Regions from separate parts of the Nocardia sp. NBC_00881 genome, predicted to be linked through region 2. Evidence: predicted binding sites of a transcription regulator. Region 2 holds the regulator's gene; the other holds the start of a gene.
What was found. Region 2 encodes HspR, which represses chaperone genes until heat shock. Its sites were predicted from a motif close to ANNTGAGTNNNNNNNACTCANNT; they were not measured.
Positions count from the first base shown of each region.

Region 1: the regulator HspR is predicted to act here: its motif matches at 4,670-4,692, upstream of lon (endopeptidase La).

Region 1 is NZ_CP108798.1:5,665,119-5,672,628, reverse strand. Features, by position in the region: gene OH799_RS24260 (hypothetical protein) at 17-715, opposite strand; gene OH799_RS24255 (TIGR03084 family metal-binding protein) at 1,069-1,860, opposite strand; gene OH799_RS24250 (hypothetical protein) at 1,992-3,347, opposite strand; gene OH799_RS24245 (MarR family winged helix-turn-helix transcriptional regulator) at 3,506-3,991, opposite strand; partial or broken gene OH799_RS24240 (RNA polymerase subunit sigma-24) at 4,092-4,499, opposite strand; gene lon (endopeptidase La) at 4,771-7,200, shown strand; gene OH799_RS24230 (DNA polymerase IV) at 7,483-7,510, shown strand, end outside.
Region 2 is NZ_CP108798.1:5,351,929-5,359,438, forward strand. Features, by position in the region: gene OH799_RS22835 (NADP-dependent oxidoreductase) at 1-40, shown strand, start outside; gene OH799_RS22840 (LLM class flavin-dependent oxidoreductase) at 103-987, shown strand; gene OH799_RS22845 (FAD-binding oxidoreductase) at 1,218-2,375, shown strand; gene OH799_RS22850 (FAD-binding oxidoreductase) at 2,406-3,170, shown strand; gene OH799_RS22855 (FAD-binding oxidoreductase) at 3,376-4,545, opposite strand; gene OH799_RS22860 (heat shock protein transcriptional repressor HspR) at 5,094-5,492, opposite strand; gene dnaJ (molecular chaperone DnaJ) at 5,492-6,652, opposite strand; gene grpE (nucleotide exchange factor GrpE) at 6,677-7,402, opposite strand; gene dnaK (molecular chaperone DnaK) at 7,399-7,510, opposite strand, start outside.

The DNA.
Region 1 (7,510 bases), 310 kb from region 2:
GGTGTCCGCGATCGGGTTACACCGCGACGGCGTGGTCGGCGCCGCGCGGGAGCGCAACCGTGGTCTCGGGGCCGGCAGGCTCGGAACCCATGCCTGTGGGGCGTGTCTCCTCCGGAGTTGCCACGGGCTCAGGGCAACGGCTCAGACGCAGATCGTGCTCGCCGAGCGTCGGGTCGGAGAACGCCAATCGCACCTCACCGCGGTGGATGTCGAGATCGGTGCGCACCGTGGTCACGGCTGACGGTGCCGTGCCGAGCTGTTCCGGCACCGGAGTCGGCAGGTAGCCGGTGAGCAAAGCGAACGCGTTGGTGCCCACCGTGACCGAGACGGTGTCCGTCTCGGCCTCGGCGATCCGCGCTTCGACAAAGGCGTCGCCCAACCTGACCTTGCCGCCACGGCTCGTCGGCGCGCGCTGGGTCGAATCGCTATGCGGTTCCGCGCGTGTCGGTTCGGTTGCCAGCTGTCGCGTGTACGCCGCGGGCAGCGCGAAGCTGCGGCTGGTCAGCCTCGGACCGGAGCCGACCGGACCGCCGCGGTGGATATCCTTCGGCCCGGTCGGAGCGACCGGTGCGGCAAACTCCCTGTCGGGGCGTTGCGCATCGGCCATCTGGTGCACGATGTACCCACCCGCGACGACGGTCAGGCTGAGACTGGTGGCGCCGGCGAGCACGATGGTGGCGTGCCGTGCGAACTGGGCAGATCTATGTGCTGTCACGATGCGTCCTTCGTCTGCGTTGCTGCTCCTCGACAGAACGACCCGCACCATCGGAAGTCGCACGCTTATCCAGGTTACCGGCGTGGCCGGTGGCTACACCGCGTGAGGGAGATCGGCATCACAATGTGTGCCGCCAGAGCTGCCGCGCCGGACGGTCGAGCACCGATGCCAGGGCCTATGAATGTTTCCGACGGCACAACAGCGGGTAAACAATCGCGTAGCTGGCGAGCGTCATTCTCGACTGCCACATTGAGACACCCGGCCAATGGCGTCCGGCCGTCGACACGAACGGCGCACCCAAGTGTGGCGCTCGCCCGCTCCCGGATCTTCGGACCGGGTCGGGTGTCAGCGGGTCAGGCGAACTGGCCCGCTGTCCTGCCTTTTCCCGTCGGGCCCGCGAAAGCCTGTGCAATGCTGAGCCATTCGGCGGCGTCCTCGCCATGCACCTCGATCGAGAGGTCGTCGAGATGGCGGCGCTGCGTCACCAGCAGGCAGAAGTCCACTGCGGGGCCGATTACTCGCTGCACGGCCTTCTCTGGACCCCAAGACCAGATCGCACCATCGGGCGCCGTCAGCTCAACCAGGAATTCTTCAGTGGGCGGGGTCTTTTCGCGCACCGTGTACGCGAAGTTCCTGGTCCGCACGCCGATGTGCGCCACGCTGCGCAGGCGCGTGGTGGGAGTCCTTGCGACTCCGACGGTATCGGCCACGTCCTGCCCGTGCGCCCAAGTCTCCATGATGCGGGCGGTGACCATCGAAGCCGCGCTCATCGGCGGACCGAACCAGGGCAGCTTGACGCCTACGGGCACTGCGCGCAGCGCGTCGGTGAAGGTAGTGCGTCCGTGCCGCCACCGGTCGAGCAGTTCGGCGGGTGGTGCGGCCGCGGCTTCCTCGGCAGCTTCATCGACGAAGGTGAGCGCACGTGGCCCCGCATCGGCTATCAGTTTCTGGAAGCCGCCTGGGGCCGCGGCGGCGATGGTCGCGACCTCGTCGGTCCAGGCCAGGTGGCCGATCTGGTGTGCGATGGTCCAGCCGGCCGCCGGGGTCGGCTGCGCCCAGTCCGCCGGTGACAACGGGGCGACGAGCCGTTCCAGATCCGCGCATTCGGCGGCGAAATCGCCGAGTAGCACTTCGAGGTCGGCCATCCGTTCCCCTCCCGATCGGGGCACACCGCCTCGGGTGCCTTCGCGGTTCAGCTTCGCAGCGGGCCGAGAAAAATGCAAGCGTGCGTGCTTGTATTTTCCCCGTCCTTGTGGCCGCGCGGTGCGCGGACCGGCTACCAGCCGAAAATGATTAGATGCGCGGTGCCGACGACCAAACCGAGGGCCGCGCCGTGCAGGTAGAGCAGCCAGGCATCCTGTTCGACCGACGCGTAGAACATCTCCATGAACTCCCCCGGCGTCAGCCGCCGGAGCTTGTGCGTGGCGAATTCGTCAATGGTCTTCGCCTGCTCGAGCGTGAATTCCTCGTCCTCGACCAGGCTCGGCGCCAGGCCGACCGCCGCACCCGCAGCTCCAACCTTGAGATTGTCGAACTGGCGGCGGCCGAGCGCAGCCCGCACGAACGAGGTCGTGAGCCCGAGCCGGCGGTTGATCTCGTCGGCGATGAGGTGCTCCAGCAGTTGCCTGGTCTTGTCCCCGTTCGGGCCGTCCAGGAGCTCCTTCGACAGATTCGGCAGGGTCAACACCTGGTAGGCCAGGATGTGTGCGAGGTCGGTAGCCGCCTGCGGCTGCCGCTTCGCGAGAAGTGCCTGTTTCCACAGATACTTGTACCTCGGCCGTGGGTCGCCCGGCTCGAACACCATCTTCACGGCGATGACGTTCACGATCACGCCGATCGCCGCTGAGGCGAGCAGTACGATCACCCAGCCCGGCACCGAGCCGATCACCGGAATGTGCTGGTGCACATGCATATACAGGGCCAGTAGGAGACCGAACGGCGCGCCGAGGAACCCGATTCGCACCATGAACCGCAGCTCTGGTGCCGCGATCGTGGTGGTCAGATCCTTCAGGATGGACGGATTCTCCCGCAGGTAGCGGATGACGAAGCTCTTGATGTCGATCAGCTGGTCGACGTTGTCGCCGAGCGATTCGAACGCCCGGCGCGACAGTGCGGGCAATTCGCGATCCACCCGCTGGTAGATCATCTGCTTGGCGGCGCGCGGCACGGTACGCCACAGGTCCGGATTCTCCCGGTACATCAGCTCGTCGACCAGCGACTGCACCTGTTCGCGCGCGAGCATCGCGATGTAGTCGGCGATGCCGTCCAGGTCGAGTTCGTGGATGAAGTCCTTGGGGCTGCCGATCCGCATCAGCGCCTTGTCCACACAGATGCTGGCCATCTTCTCCGCGCGGGCCGGGATGAATCCCTGGAATCCGAGGCGACGCCCGTCACCGGAGAAGGTCGGCAGCACTTGGACCCGGCGCGGGAAGTAGGGATAGAGCACGGGCAGGCCAGGAACGCGAACGCCGCGGAACCGCACCGGCCAGAACAGCATCAGCACGCCGGTCCAGTTGGTCAGCCAGCCCGCCAGCGAGCTGAAGATCGGGAACGTGATCAGGTCGACGACGAACTTCGACTGTCCGGTCAACTCTTCCCAGTCGATGAACACGCCGACGGCGAGCGACGACATCGATGGGACTCCCTGGGCCGAGCCGGCGGAACCGCCGGTATGACATATCGAGGCCCCCACACTCTCATTGCGTTGGAGGGGTGTCAACGTGGCGCGGGCACCCATGTCGGCAGTTCTCGAGCGGCCCGTCCGGGGGCGTGAACGCGCGAGCGGCAGGATCAACTGGGCGACTCGGCCGACTCGGCGATCCGCAGGATGGCACGGCGGCCGACGGCTCGCACGGCAGGAAAATAGCGGGCGAAACCTCGCATCAGCTCGAGCGCCTCGTCGATGGATTGGCCGTCCGTGACCTCGTCGATCGTCTGATACAGCCGTTCTTCGATCTCCGCGACTTTCGACGACAGTTGTTCTCCCTCCGCCGTGAGTGTGAGCGTGATCCGGCGCCGATCGTCGAGCGCGGCCTCTCTCTTGATGAGGCCCGAGGTGACCAGCCGATCGACAAGCCTGCTCGGGCTACCACCGGTCTCGCAGACCAGAAGTTCACCGAGCCCGGCGAGCGTCAGTGGTTGATGATCGGTCAGTACCCTGAGAACTTCGGCCTGGGACGGGGTCAAACCCAATGGCCGCAGATCCGCGGAGAGTATTCGATTTCCCTCACGCTGAATGGCCAAGATGAGATAGCGCAGTTCCTCAGCGGGTCGCATGCCGATCCTCCTCCTTTAAATGTTGTGTAATCAGATCACACAACATTTATCTGCTCGACAGATCCCCGGCGCCCGCGACTTTGGCCGAGCAGGATCGCGCCTACGACCGCCCGGCGGCATAGAAAGACGTTCTATGCGCCGGGTGTCTGGACGAGGGAACGTCCTCCTGATGCGCTTGTCGGGCTTGGTGGGCGGCGGCCTGCTCGAGATCGCCGGCGCGTTCGAGGAGGTAGGCCCGGACTGCGGTGTGGCGGGGCAGCGCTGGGTCCAGTTCGGCCAGTTCGGCCAGTTCGGCTCGGGGTCCGTCGGCCTCACCGACCGCTACTGCGCGGTTCAGCCGCACTACCGGGCCGACGGTGAGGAGTAGCAGTTCGTCGTACCACTCCACGATCTGTACCCAGTCCGTCTCGGAGGTGCTCAGGGCGGCGATCGCGGCCTGGGCCTGGTATTCGCCCAGCTGGTCGCGGGCCAACGCGGTCTGCGGAATCGCCACCCCCTCGGCGATAAGGCCGGATCCATCGACGTACCTGACCTCGACATCGGCCCACGACATGGCCGACAGTCTCACGACGCACTCCGATCGACAGGAAATCCGGAAACCGGCTCAACACACCGACACCTACAGTTTCGCCCGAAGCGAACGAGCTGAACAGGGCGGAACAAACCCGGGAACGCCGGGGTTGAGTAGGCATCGCTCAACTTTTTGGAAGGTCGAACACGTGACTACACCACAGAACCTGCCGGTGCTGTTCTTGACCGATCCGATCGTGCTGCCGGGCATGGTCGTGCCCATCGAACTGGACGAATCCGCTCAGGCCGCGATCGACGCCGCACGCGCCGCCAAGACCGAGGCCGTGCTGCTCGCGCCGCGGCTGACCGAGGGCTACGCCGCCTACGGCGTGGTCGCGACCATCGAACAGGTCGGCCGGATGCGCGGTGGAGCACCGGCGGCCGTCCTGAAAGCTGAACGGCGCGCCAAGATCGGACATGGGGTCACCGGACCCGGCGCCGCCCTGTGGGTCGAGGCCGAGCCGGTCGACACTCCCGCACCGGATGGCCGGACCAAGGAACTGGCCGCCGAGTACAAGAAGCTGGTCGTCTCGGTGCTGCAGCGCCGCGAGGCTTGGCAGATCATCGACGCGGTCAATCAGCTGACCGACCCGTCGGCAATCGCCGACACCGCCGGTTATGCGCCGTACCTGACCGCCGAGCAGAAGCGGGAACTGCTCGAAACCCCCGACGTGGCCACGCGGCTCTCCACCCTGGTCGAGTGGACCAAGGAGTACATCGCCGAGGCCGAGATCACTGAGAAGATCAGCGAAGACGTCCGCGAGGGCATGGAGAAGAGCCAGCGGGAGTTCCTGCTGCGCCAGCAGCTCAACGCCATTCGCAAGGAACTCGGCGAAGACGAGCCCGACGGTGCCGACGACTATCGCACCCGGGTGGAGCAGGCCGACCTCCCCGGCGACATCCGCGAGGCAGCGCTGCGCGAGGTCGGCAGGCTGGAGCGGGCCAGCGATCAGAGCCCGGAATCCGGCTGGATCCGGACCTGGCTGGACACCGTGCTGGAGCTGCCGTGGACGGTGAAAACCACGGACAGCACCGACGTTTCGGCCGCCCGCGCGGTCCTGGACGCCGACCACCACGGCCTGGACGAGGTCAAAGACCGCATGGTCGAATACCTGGCCGTCCGGTCCCGTCGGGCCGCCCGTGGCCTGGAAGTCGTCGGCGGACGCGGCTCTGGCGCGGTGCTGGTGCTGGTCGGCCCGCCCGGCGTCGGCAAGACCTCGCTCGGGGAGTCCGTGGCAAGGGCGCTGGGCCGCAAGTTCGTTCGCGTCGCCCTCGGCGGCGTGCGTGACGAAGCCGAGATCCGTGGTCACCGGCGGACCTACGTCGGGGCTCTGCCGGGTCGCATCGTGCGCGCCATGAAGGAGGCCGGCTCGATGAACCCCGTCGTCCTGCTCGACGAGATCGACAAGGTCGGCTCAGACTTCCGCGGCGACCCGGCCGCCGCCCTGCTCGAGGTGCTGGACCCGGCGCAGAACCACACGTTCCGCGACCACTACCTCGATCTCGACCTGGACCTGTCCGACGTGCTGTTCATCGCCACAGCGAACGTGATGGAGACCATCCCCGGCCCGCTGCTGGACCGGATGGAGCTGATCACCGTCGACGGCTACACCGAGGATGACAAGGTGGCCATCGCCCGCGACTTCCTGGTGCCCAGGCAGCTGGAGCGCAACGCGCTGACCGCCGACGAGGTGACCATCACCGAGGAGGCACTTCGCGAGATCGCGGCGAACTACACCAGGGAAGCCGGTGTCCGGCAGATGGAGCGGCTGATCGCGAAGGCACTGCGTAAGGCGGCGACCCGGCTGTCCGAGGGCGGAATCGTCCCCGCCGGATCGGGGTACGACCCCGAACTCGGCTACGACGCGCTGGTGAAGTCCGAGGACGGAACTACTCCGGCCGGATCGGGTTACGACTCCGAACTGGGCTATGAGGCGCTGGTGAAGTCCGAGCACGGTGGCGCTTCCGCGCAATCCGTGACGATCGGTCTCGGCGACCTGAAGGACTACCTGGGTCGTCCGCGCTTCACCCCCGATTCGGTGGAACGCACCGCCGTTCCGGGTGTGGCGACCGGTCTCGCCGTGACCGGCGCGGGCGGCGACGTCCTCTACATCGAGGCCAACGCCGCCGAGGGCGAGCGCTCGCTGACCCTCACGGGCCAGCTCGGCGACGTCATGAAGGAATCCGCGCAGATCGCGCTGACCTACGTGCGCTCGCACCTGGCGGAGATCGGCATCGAGCCGTCGGTACTGGATCGCAATATCCACATCCATTTCCCGGCCGGTGCGGTGCCTAAGGACGGGCCGTCCGCGGGCGTCACCATGGTCACCGCTCTGGTGTCGCTGGCGCTGGATCGTCAGGTGCGCTCGGATGTCGGCATGACCGGCGAGGTCACGCTGAATGGACGGGTGCTGCCGATCGGCGGCGTAAAGCAGAAGCTGCTCGCCGCCCAACGGGCCGGGCTGAAGACGGTGTTCATCCCGGCCCGCAATGAGCCGGACCTGGACGACGTCCCCGCGGAAGTGCTTGCCGCGGTGGAGGTCCGCCCCGTTGCCGACGTTGCCGACATCCTGGCCTATGCCATCGAGCCGGTCGCCGAACCGGCCGTGGAACGCCCGGCGTTCGCAGCCACCGCCTGACAAGCAGAACCAGGCCGGGCACGGAACGTTTCCGCGCCCGGCCCGTTCGTGTGTGCCGTGTGCCGGCGAATAGCGGAGGAAATGGCGGTTCGGAAACCGAGTGCAGCCGCCAATTCAGTTCTGTTTTGTGCGCGCTGCAATGCATGGGAGACCTTTTCAGCAGGGGAAAGTCAGCCCATCGGGGCCGGCGTAGCAGCCAGGCCCAGAAGCCGCCGTGCGGAATGCTGGTCGATCCCGCCGGAAATCCGACGGCTTGTCGGACCACTGCGGTAAGAACGGCATGTGGCCAGGTGGCTGTTGCACGTCGATC
Region 2 (7,510 bases):
CGCGCACGGCGCGCGCGGCAAGACCGTGCTCGCCATCTGAGAAATCCGGACCACCCCGCGCCGGGAAAGGCAGCTTCTCGCGCAAACGCCCGGAGGTGTGTGATGAGCACCCGCCCCGCCGAATTCGGCCTGTTCCTGATCCCAGAGGCCGACAACTATCGACAAATCGCCGAACTGACCACGTACGCCGACACGACCGGACTCGACCTGATCGGCATCCAGGACCATCCCTACCAGCGCCGTTTCCTGGACACCTGGACGCTGATCACCGCGCTGGCGGCACAGACCACGCGAGTGAGCCTGTTCCCCGACGTCGCGAACCTCCCGCTGCGCGATCCGGCAATGCTCGCGAAATCCGTTGCCTCCTTGGACCTCATCAGCAACGGTCGAATCCAGCTCGGCTTGGGTGCCGGCGCGTTCTGGGATGCCATCGCCGGTATGGGCGGACCCCGCCGGACCGGCGGCGAAGCTGTCCGAGCCCTGGCCGAGGCGATCGCGGTGATCCGCGCGATGTGGAGCGAGGAACGATCGGTCCGCGTGCCGGGCGTCTTCTACTCGCTCGCCGGTGCGCATCCCGGCCCCCGCCCACGGCACCGCCCTGGCATCTGGCTCGGCGCGAAGGGCCCGCGCATGCTGGAGCTGACCGGCCGGCACGCCGACGGCTGGCTGCCCTCGGCGGCCTGGGCGCCGCCGGAGTTCCTCACCGAGGCCGGCAGGCGGATCGACGACGCCGCCGTCGCGGCGGACCGAGACCCGCTGTCGGTGCGCCGGATCTACAACGTGTCCGGGACCATCACCGCGGACGGTTCCGATCAGGGCTTTCTGGAAGGCCCGCCCGAGCGCTGGGTCGATGACCTGCTTGCGCTGCATCGCGACCAGCGCATCGACGGATTCGTCTTCTGGCCGACCGAGGGGGAACCGGTGGAACAGATCCGTCGTTATACCGAGCAGGTCGTGCCCGCGGTCCGTGTCTGCAGCGAAGGTTGACCGGCCGGAACGAGCCATTCATTCCACACGATGCCGTGTGGTGATCGGCTACGGCCGGACGGCGGCACGGGTCAGCAACCCCCGCGATTTGCCCACCGGTTACCCTTCGGCCGGGTCTTGCCGACCATACTCACACGACCACGGGCTTTTCGGGGATACTTGTTCGGCGGAGGACCGCCGGTAACGGATAACGTCCCCGGACAGAACTGAGGGAAAGGAAGCTCCACGTCGTGGATGCGCGTTCGGCTGCGCTGGTCCGCGCCAATTTCCGTTCGGTGATCGAGTCGCCGAATGGACCCGAGCGGTTGGTCAGTGCGTTCTACGGTCATATGTTCGCCGAGACCCCCCGGCTGCGCGAACTATTTCCGCCCGCCATGGAAATGCAGGCCAAGCGGGTCGTCACCGCCGTCCAGTACGTGCTCGATCACTTGGAGGACTGGGACCGGGCACAGAGCTTCCTGGAACAGCTCGCCCGCGATCACCGCAAGTACGGCGTCCAGGCGGAACACTACGACGTGGCGGGCCGCGCTCTGCTTGCCGCGTTCCGCGCGTACAACGGCCCCGCCTGGCACCGCGGTTTGGAGGAGGGCTGGCGTGACATCACCATCTTGATCTCCGCGTCCATGGCTATCGGCGCCAATTCCGACAAGTCCCAACCGTACTGGGCGGCGACCGTGGTCGGTCATCGCCGCGTGCTGGAGGACCTGGCCATCGTGCGCCTGCAGTCCGACGGGCCGATTCCCTACCAGGCCGGGCAATACCTGCCGGTCACCGTGCCGCAGCGACCGAAGATGTGGCGCTACTTCTCGCCTGCGATCCCGTCCAACCCGTACGGCGAGATCGAGTTCCACGTGCGCAAGATTCGGGGCGGGTGGGTGAGCCCGGCGATCGTCAACGAGACCAGGGTGGGCGACCGGTGGCGAATCGCTGGTCCGCTCGGCGGCCTGCACGTCGACCGGGACAGCGGCCGTGACGTGCTGATGATCGGCGCGGGCACCGGCATCGCGCCGTTGCGGGCCCAGCTGATCGAGATGGGCCAGCGTGGCATCAACCCGCGGGTGCATTTCTTCATCGGCGGCCGATACCCCTGCGACTTGTACGACGTGGAGAACATGTGGCAGCTCTCGCAGAGCAACCCGTGGCTCACCATCGTGCCCGTGTGTGAGCAGAAGACCAACCCGTGGTGGTACCCGCACCCGCCTCAGGACGCACCGTACGGCATGCACCGGCGCTTGATCGGTAACCTTGGCGCTGTAGTCGCGAGCTTCGGCGCGTGGGCGGATCGGCAGATCCAGATCGCCGGATCGGCGCGGATGATCGCGGACACCCGGCGCGCGCTGATCGCGGTCGGTACGCCGGAGCAGATCATCAGCTGCGACCCTGTGTAAGTGAAGGAGGCCCCCTTGGGGGACCCGGGCATGCTCGGTAACGGTGCGCATCAGGCGCCCGAATGGACCTCGACCGTCGTCGGCCATCATCGGCTGCGCCACGACCTCGCGGTAATCCGTTTGATCGGCGAGTTCGTGCCGTTCGCCGCGGGCCAGTCCGTCGAGGTGCAGGTGCCGCAACAGCCCGGCGTGCGGCGCAGGCTCTCGCCCGCCTTGCCGCCCTCGCTGGACGGCAAGCTGGAGTTCCATGTGCGCACCGTGCCGGGCGGATGGTGCAGCGGCGCGATCGTTGCCGACACCCAGCCGGGCGACGCGTGGCGGATCGGTGCTCCGCTCGGCGCGTTCACGGTCGACCCGGACGGCGACGAGGTGGTGATGATCGCGGGCGGCACGGGATTGGCGCCGATGCGCGCGCAGATCCTCGACCTGGCCCGCAAGCCGGACCCGCCGCCCACCTACCTGTTCATCGGCGGGCGGTCGCCGCGCGACCTCTACGCCGCGGACATGCTGTCCCTACTGGCCGGTGAATTGCCATGGCTCACTGTGATTCCCGTGGTGGAAAGTCTGGAGGATCCCGGCTGGGTGGACGAGTGGTACGAGCAGTCCCGCGTCGACATCGGTTTCCCACCGGACGACATGCTGCACGGCACGCTCGCCGACGTCCTCGGGTCGCATGGCGCGTTCCTGAATCACCAGGTGCTGGTCTGCGGCTCACCCGCCATGGTCCAGACCACCCTCGACCGACTGCTCGAAACCGGGACTCCTGCTGAGCAAATCCAATTCGAGGGAATCTGAGCTGTGTTCGGTTTGCCGCGCCCGGGCGCGGCATGCTTCGCGAGCCTCGCGCCGCCGAGGGAAGTCGTCCGGCTCATCAGGCAGGAACCGTACGGCACAGCCCCGGGTCGGACGCACCAGAAATCCCGCGGACCGAGCCCGCACGTCAGAGCAACACGCAACCTCGCACAGCGCGAGTCTTACGAGCGCGTTCGCGGTCAACAATTCAGAACAGCGGGTCGTGGCGGATATTCTTCGCGGGTATCCCGGCCGCCATCAGCCGGAACTTCGTGGTCTGCACCATCGACGGCGAACCGGCGATCTGCACATCCCGGTCGGCCCATGCCCCGAAGCTCGCGACAACCTTGCCGATCTGACCGGTGACCCGAGGTTCCAAGCCGGGCCGAAGTGGTTGGGGTCCGTCGGGTTCGGTATACCACCAAGGGTTTTCGTCGTGCTCGGTGACCGGCGTCACGGTGAGCCAGCGGTTGGCCACCGCCAGGTCGTTCAGCGTCTCCAGGTCGTAGAGATCGCATGGGTTGTGGCCGCCGACGAACAGGTGAACCTTCGGGTTGACACGTCGCTGCGCCATCGCCATGAGCTGTGCGCGTAGCGGTGCGAGGCCGGTGCCGCAGCCGATCATCAGCATCTTGCGCTTGAGGTTGCGCGGTACACCGAGGCCGCCGAGCGGCGAGCCGAGTAGCCACTGGTCGCCGACAGCGGTCTGGCCGACGATGGCCGAGCTGACCCAGCCACCCAGCACGCCGCGGACGTGGAATTCGATCTCGCCATCGGTGTCGGCGGGCACGGCGGGCGAGAGATAGCGCCACATGCGTGGCCGCGACGGAATCTGCACGCTCACGTATTGGCCGACGGAGTATTGCATGGGCTGGTCGAGTTGCAGCCGGACGATGGTCAGGTTGCGCAGCACTTCCCGGCGCTCGATCACGGTGCCGGTCCAGATGGGCGGGGTCGTCTCCTTCTCCGCCGCACCGATCATGGTGTCGGCGATGATCTTCAGGCCCTCGTCCCACGCCTGGTCGACCTCGTCGGTCCACATCTCAGTGCCCGCGAATATCTGCACAGCGGTCTTCAGCGAGGTGGCCACCGCGAGGTAGTGCTCGGCTTGTACGCCGTATTTGCGGTGATCCCTGCCCAATTGGGCGAGGAAGGGAAGCAGCTTGTTCGGCTCCTCCAGCCGGTCGAGAGCGTACGCGATCGCCTTGACGAGGCGATCGCGCTGCGCGTCCATGGCGGCCGGAAAGAAATCGCGGACCTGCGGGTAGTCCGTGAACAAGATCGCGTAAAACGATCTCGCCAGTTTCTCCGACCCCCCTTCCTCCGCAGCAACCGCCTTGAAAGTTGTTCTGATCAAAGCGACAGTGCGCGAATCCATTTGTTTCACAACCCCATTTCGCACTCGAACACAAACCGTGCCGGCGAGTGCGGTGCTGCGGGACACTCGACAGCAGTCGATGGTAACGAAGTGTAGGCGAGGTTTGCCAGCAACGGAGTCATCCGCTCGAATTTCTCGTATGTAATTCCGTCGAAACGAGGACAGGAAACAAGACACGCCAGAGAAACCGACTGGAAGACGGTCGATCTGGCGAAAAATCAGTCGTGCACTCGCCGAATCCACAAGGGTGGCTTGGAAAATTTCATCCCGGTCGGTCTGTTGCAGCGACCTTGGGGCAACATGCGTGATGGGTGAACGGAGATCAGAACGAGTAAACGACAAGGACACCGCCGACCGATCGATGGCCGAATCAACCGGTGGGCTCGACACCGAAATGGCTTGACTCGAACAACTTCCCCGGAACATGTTCTGGTTTACTGTCGGCTAACGCTGAAGTGAGCACCAGCGTCCGGAAACGACAGCGGGCCCCCGGCGCCGAATCGCGGTTCGCGACCCGTGGCCGGAGGCCCATCGGTGTGCCGACGTCGTCAGCGCCGGTTGCGCGGCTTCCAGACAACCAACGCCGTGCTGCGTTGCGGCGGCGAGAGATCGGGCCGGTAGCCCGCCCGCAGCCGCTCCAGCTCTGCCGACAGTTCGGCGACATGCTGGCGCAGTTCCTCCACCTGATTGGTCAGTTCGATGATGCGTTTGATGCCCGCCAGGTTGACACCCTCGTCCTGGGACAGCCGCTGCACCTCGCGCAGCAGCTCCACATCCCGTGCCGAGTAGCGGCGCCCACCGCCCGAAGTGCGTTGCGGCGTCACCAGTCCCAGTCGGTCATACGTGCGCAGTGTCTGCGCGTGCATGCCCGCGAGTTGGGCCGCCACCGAGATCATGAAGAACTCGGCACGCGAACCGGCGGACGCGTTCTTCGGATCCGACGACATCACGCACCCGCCCATCCCGCACGTGGGTCGAATCCGCTCGCCTTCTCCGCCTCCTGGTAGCGCTTCAGCGCATCGATGGCATCGCTGTCCAGCTTCTGTGGCACCGCGACCTTGACGGTGACCAAAAGGTCACCGGCACCGCCGCCGCGCTTGAGTACGCCACGGCCACGCACCCGCAGGATGCGGCCGTCGACAGTACCAGGAGGCACCTTCACGCCGACCCGGCCCTCCAGCGTTGGCACGGAAACCGTTGTGCCCAAGACCAATTCACTGTAACTGACCGGAAGCACCAGGGTCAGGTCGTCGCCGTTGCGGCCGAAGACCTTGTCCTGGCTGACGTGCACAGTGACATACAGGTCACCCGACGGCGCACCGCGCAGCCCCGCCTCACCTTGGCCGGCCAACCGGATCCGCTGCCCGTCACTGACTCCCGGGGGAATCCGCACCGTAATGGTGCGCGTGCGGTTCTGGATCCCGCTGCCGCGGCAGTCGGTGCAGGGGTCGTCGATGATCGAGCCGGTCCCACGGCAATCGTCGCACGGCTCGCTGAAGCCGAACGCCCCCTGGTTGCGGCTGACGACGCCGGTTCCGTTGCAGAGGGGGCAGACTCGTGGACTGGTCCCCGGTTTTGCGCCGCTGCCGTGACACGTAGTGCACGGCGACGGGCTTGTCATCCGCAGCGGAACCGTGACGCCCTGTGCCGCTTCGCGGAAACCGAGCGTTGTCTCGGTCTCCACGTCGGCGCCGCGCCGCGGGCGGCTCGCGGTCCGCGTGCCGCCCCGGTTGAACAGACCACCGAACAGGTCACCGAGGCCACCGTCGCCCGCGTTCGCGCCGCCGAAAATGTCCCCGATGTTGAATTCCTGCGAGAAGCCGCCGCCGGCGCCGGGAGTGAATCCGCCGCGACCGTAACCACCGCCGCCCGCGAAGAGCTTGCGGGTGTCGTCGTACTCCTTGCGCTTGGCCGGATCCGACAGCACGGCATGCGCCTCGCTGACGGTCTTGAACCGCTCCTCGGCCTTGGTGTCGCCAGGATTGGCGTCCGGGTGCAAGTCGCGCGCGAGCTTGCGGTACGCCTTCTTGATCTCATCCTGCGAGGCGGCGGAGGAAACACCCAGCTCCTTGTAGAAGTCCTTTTCGATCCACTCCCGTTGGCTCACCGAGCATCTCCTCCTCTCGCGTTCTTATCGGTCGCTCGTGTCGGCATCAACGTCCGATGCCTCTTCCGTCGGCCGATCGGCGGTCTCCGCCAGATCGGCTACGCCATCGGTTACCCCGACGAGCGCGTGCCGAAGCACCCGATCGCCGAACCGATAGCCCTTGCGCATAACTATGCCGATCACCGGGTCATGCCCAGAGCCCTCGTGCTGCACGGCCTCGTGCAGGGTCGGGTCGAAAGGCTCACCCTCCGAACCGAACTCCTCGAGGCCCTGCTTCTGCAGCGCGGCCGCCAGCTTGTCGGCCACCGACCTCAGCGGCCCGGACTCCAGGTCCCCATGCGCCCGAGCCCGGTCGAGATCGTCGAGTACGCCGAGCAGTTCGGTGACCACCGATGCCTTCGCGGCGTCGGTGGCAGCCTTGCGGTCGCGCTCGACGCGGCGCCGGTAGTTGGCGTACTCCGCGGTCAGCCGCTGCAGATCGGCGGTGCGCTCGGCGAGCTCGCCGCCGATGGTGTCGGCGAGCGTCTCGGTCTGGGGCGCACCGTTGCCCGCGGCGGGGCCGGGTTCCGCCGCAGCGGCGGGGCCGGGTTCCGCCGCAGCGGCGGGGGCGGGTTCCGCCGCGGCGGCGGGGGCGGGTTCCGCCGCGGCGCCGTTGTCCGCGGCCTGCTCGCGGATCTCGCCGGTCTCCGGGTCGACCTTCCGGTTGTCGACGAAGGTGATCGGCTCCTGTTCGGAGTTGCCCTGTGTCACTTCTTCTCCGTGTCGACCGGCTCGTCCACGACCTCGGCGTCCACGACCTGGTCATCGTCCGCGGAACTCGACGCACCGTTGCCGGATGCGGCGGCATCCGCCGCCGAT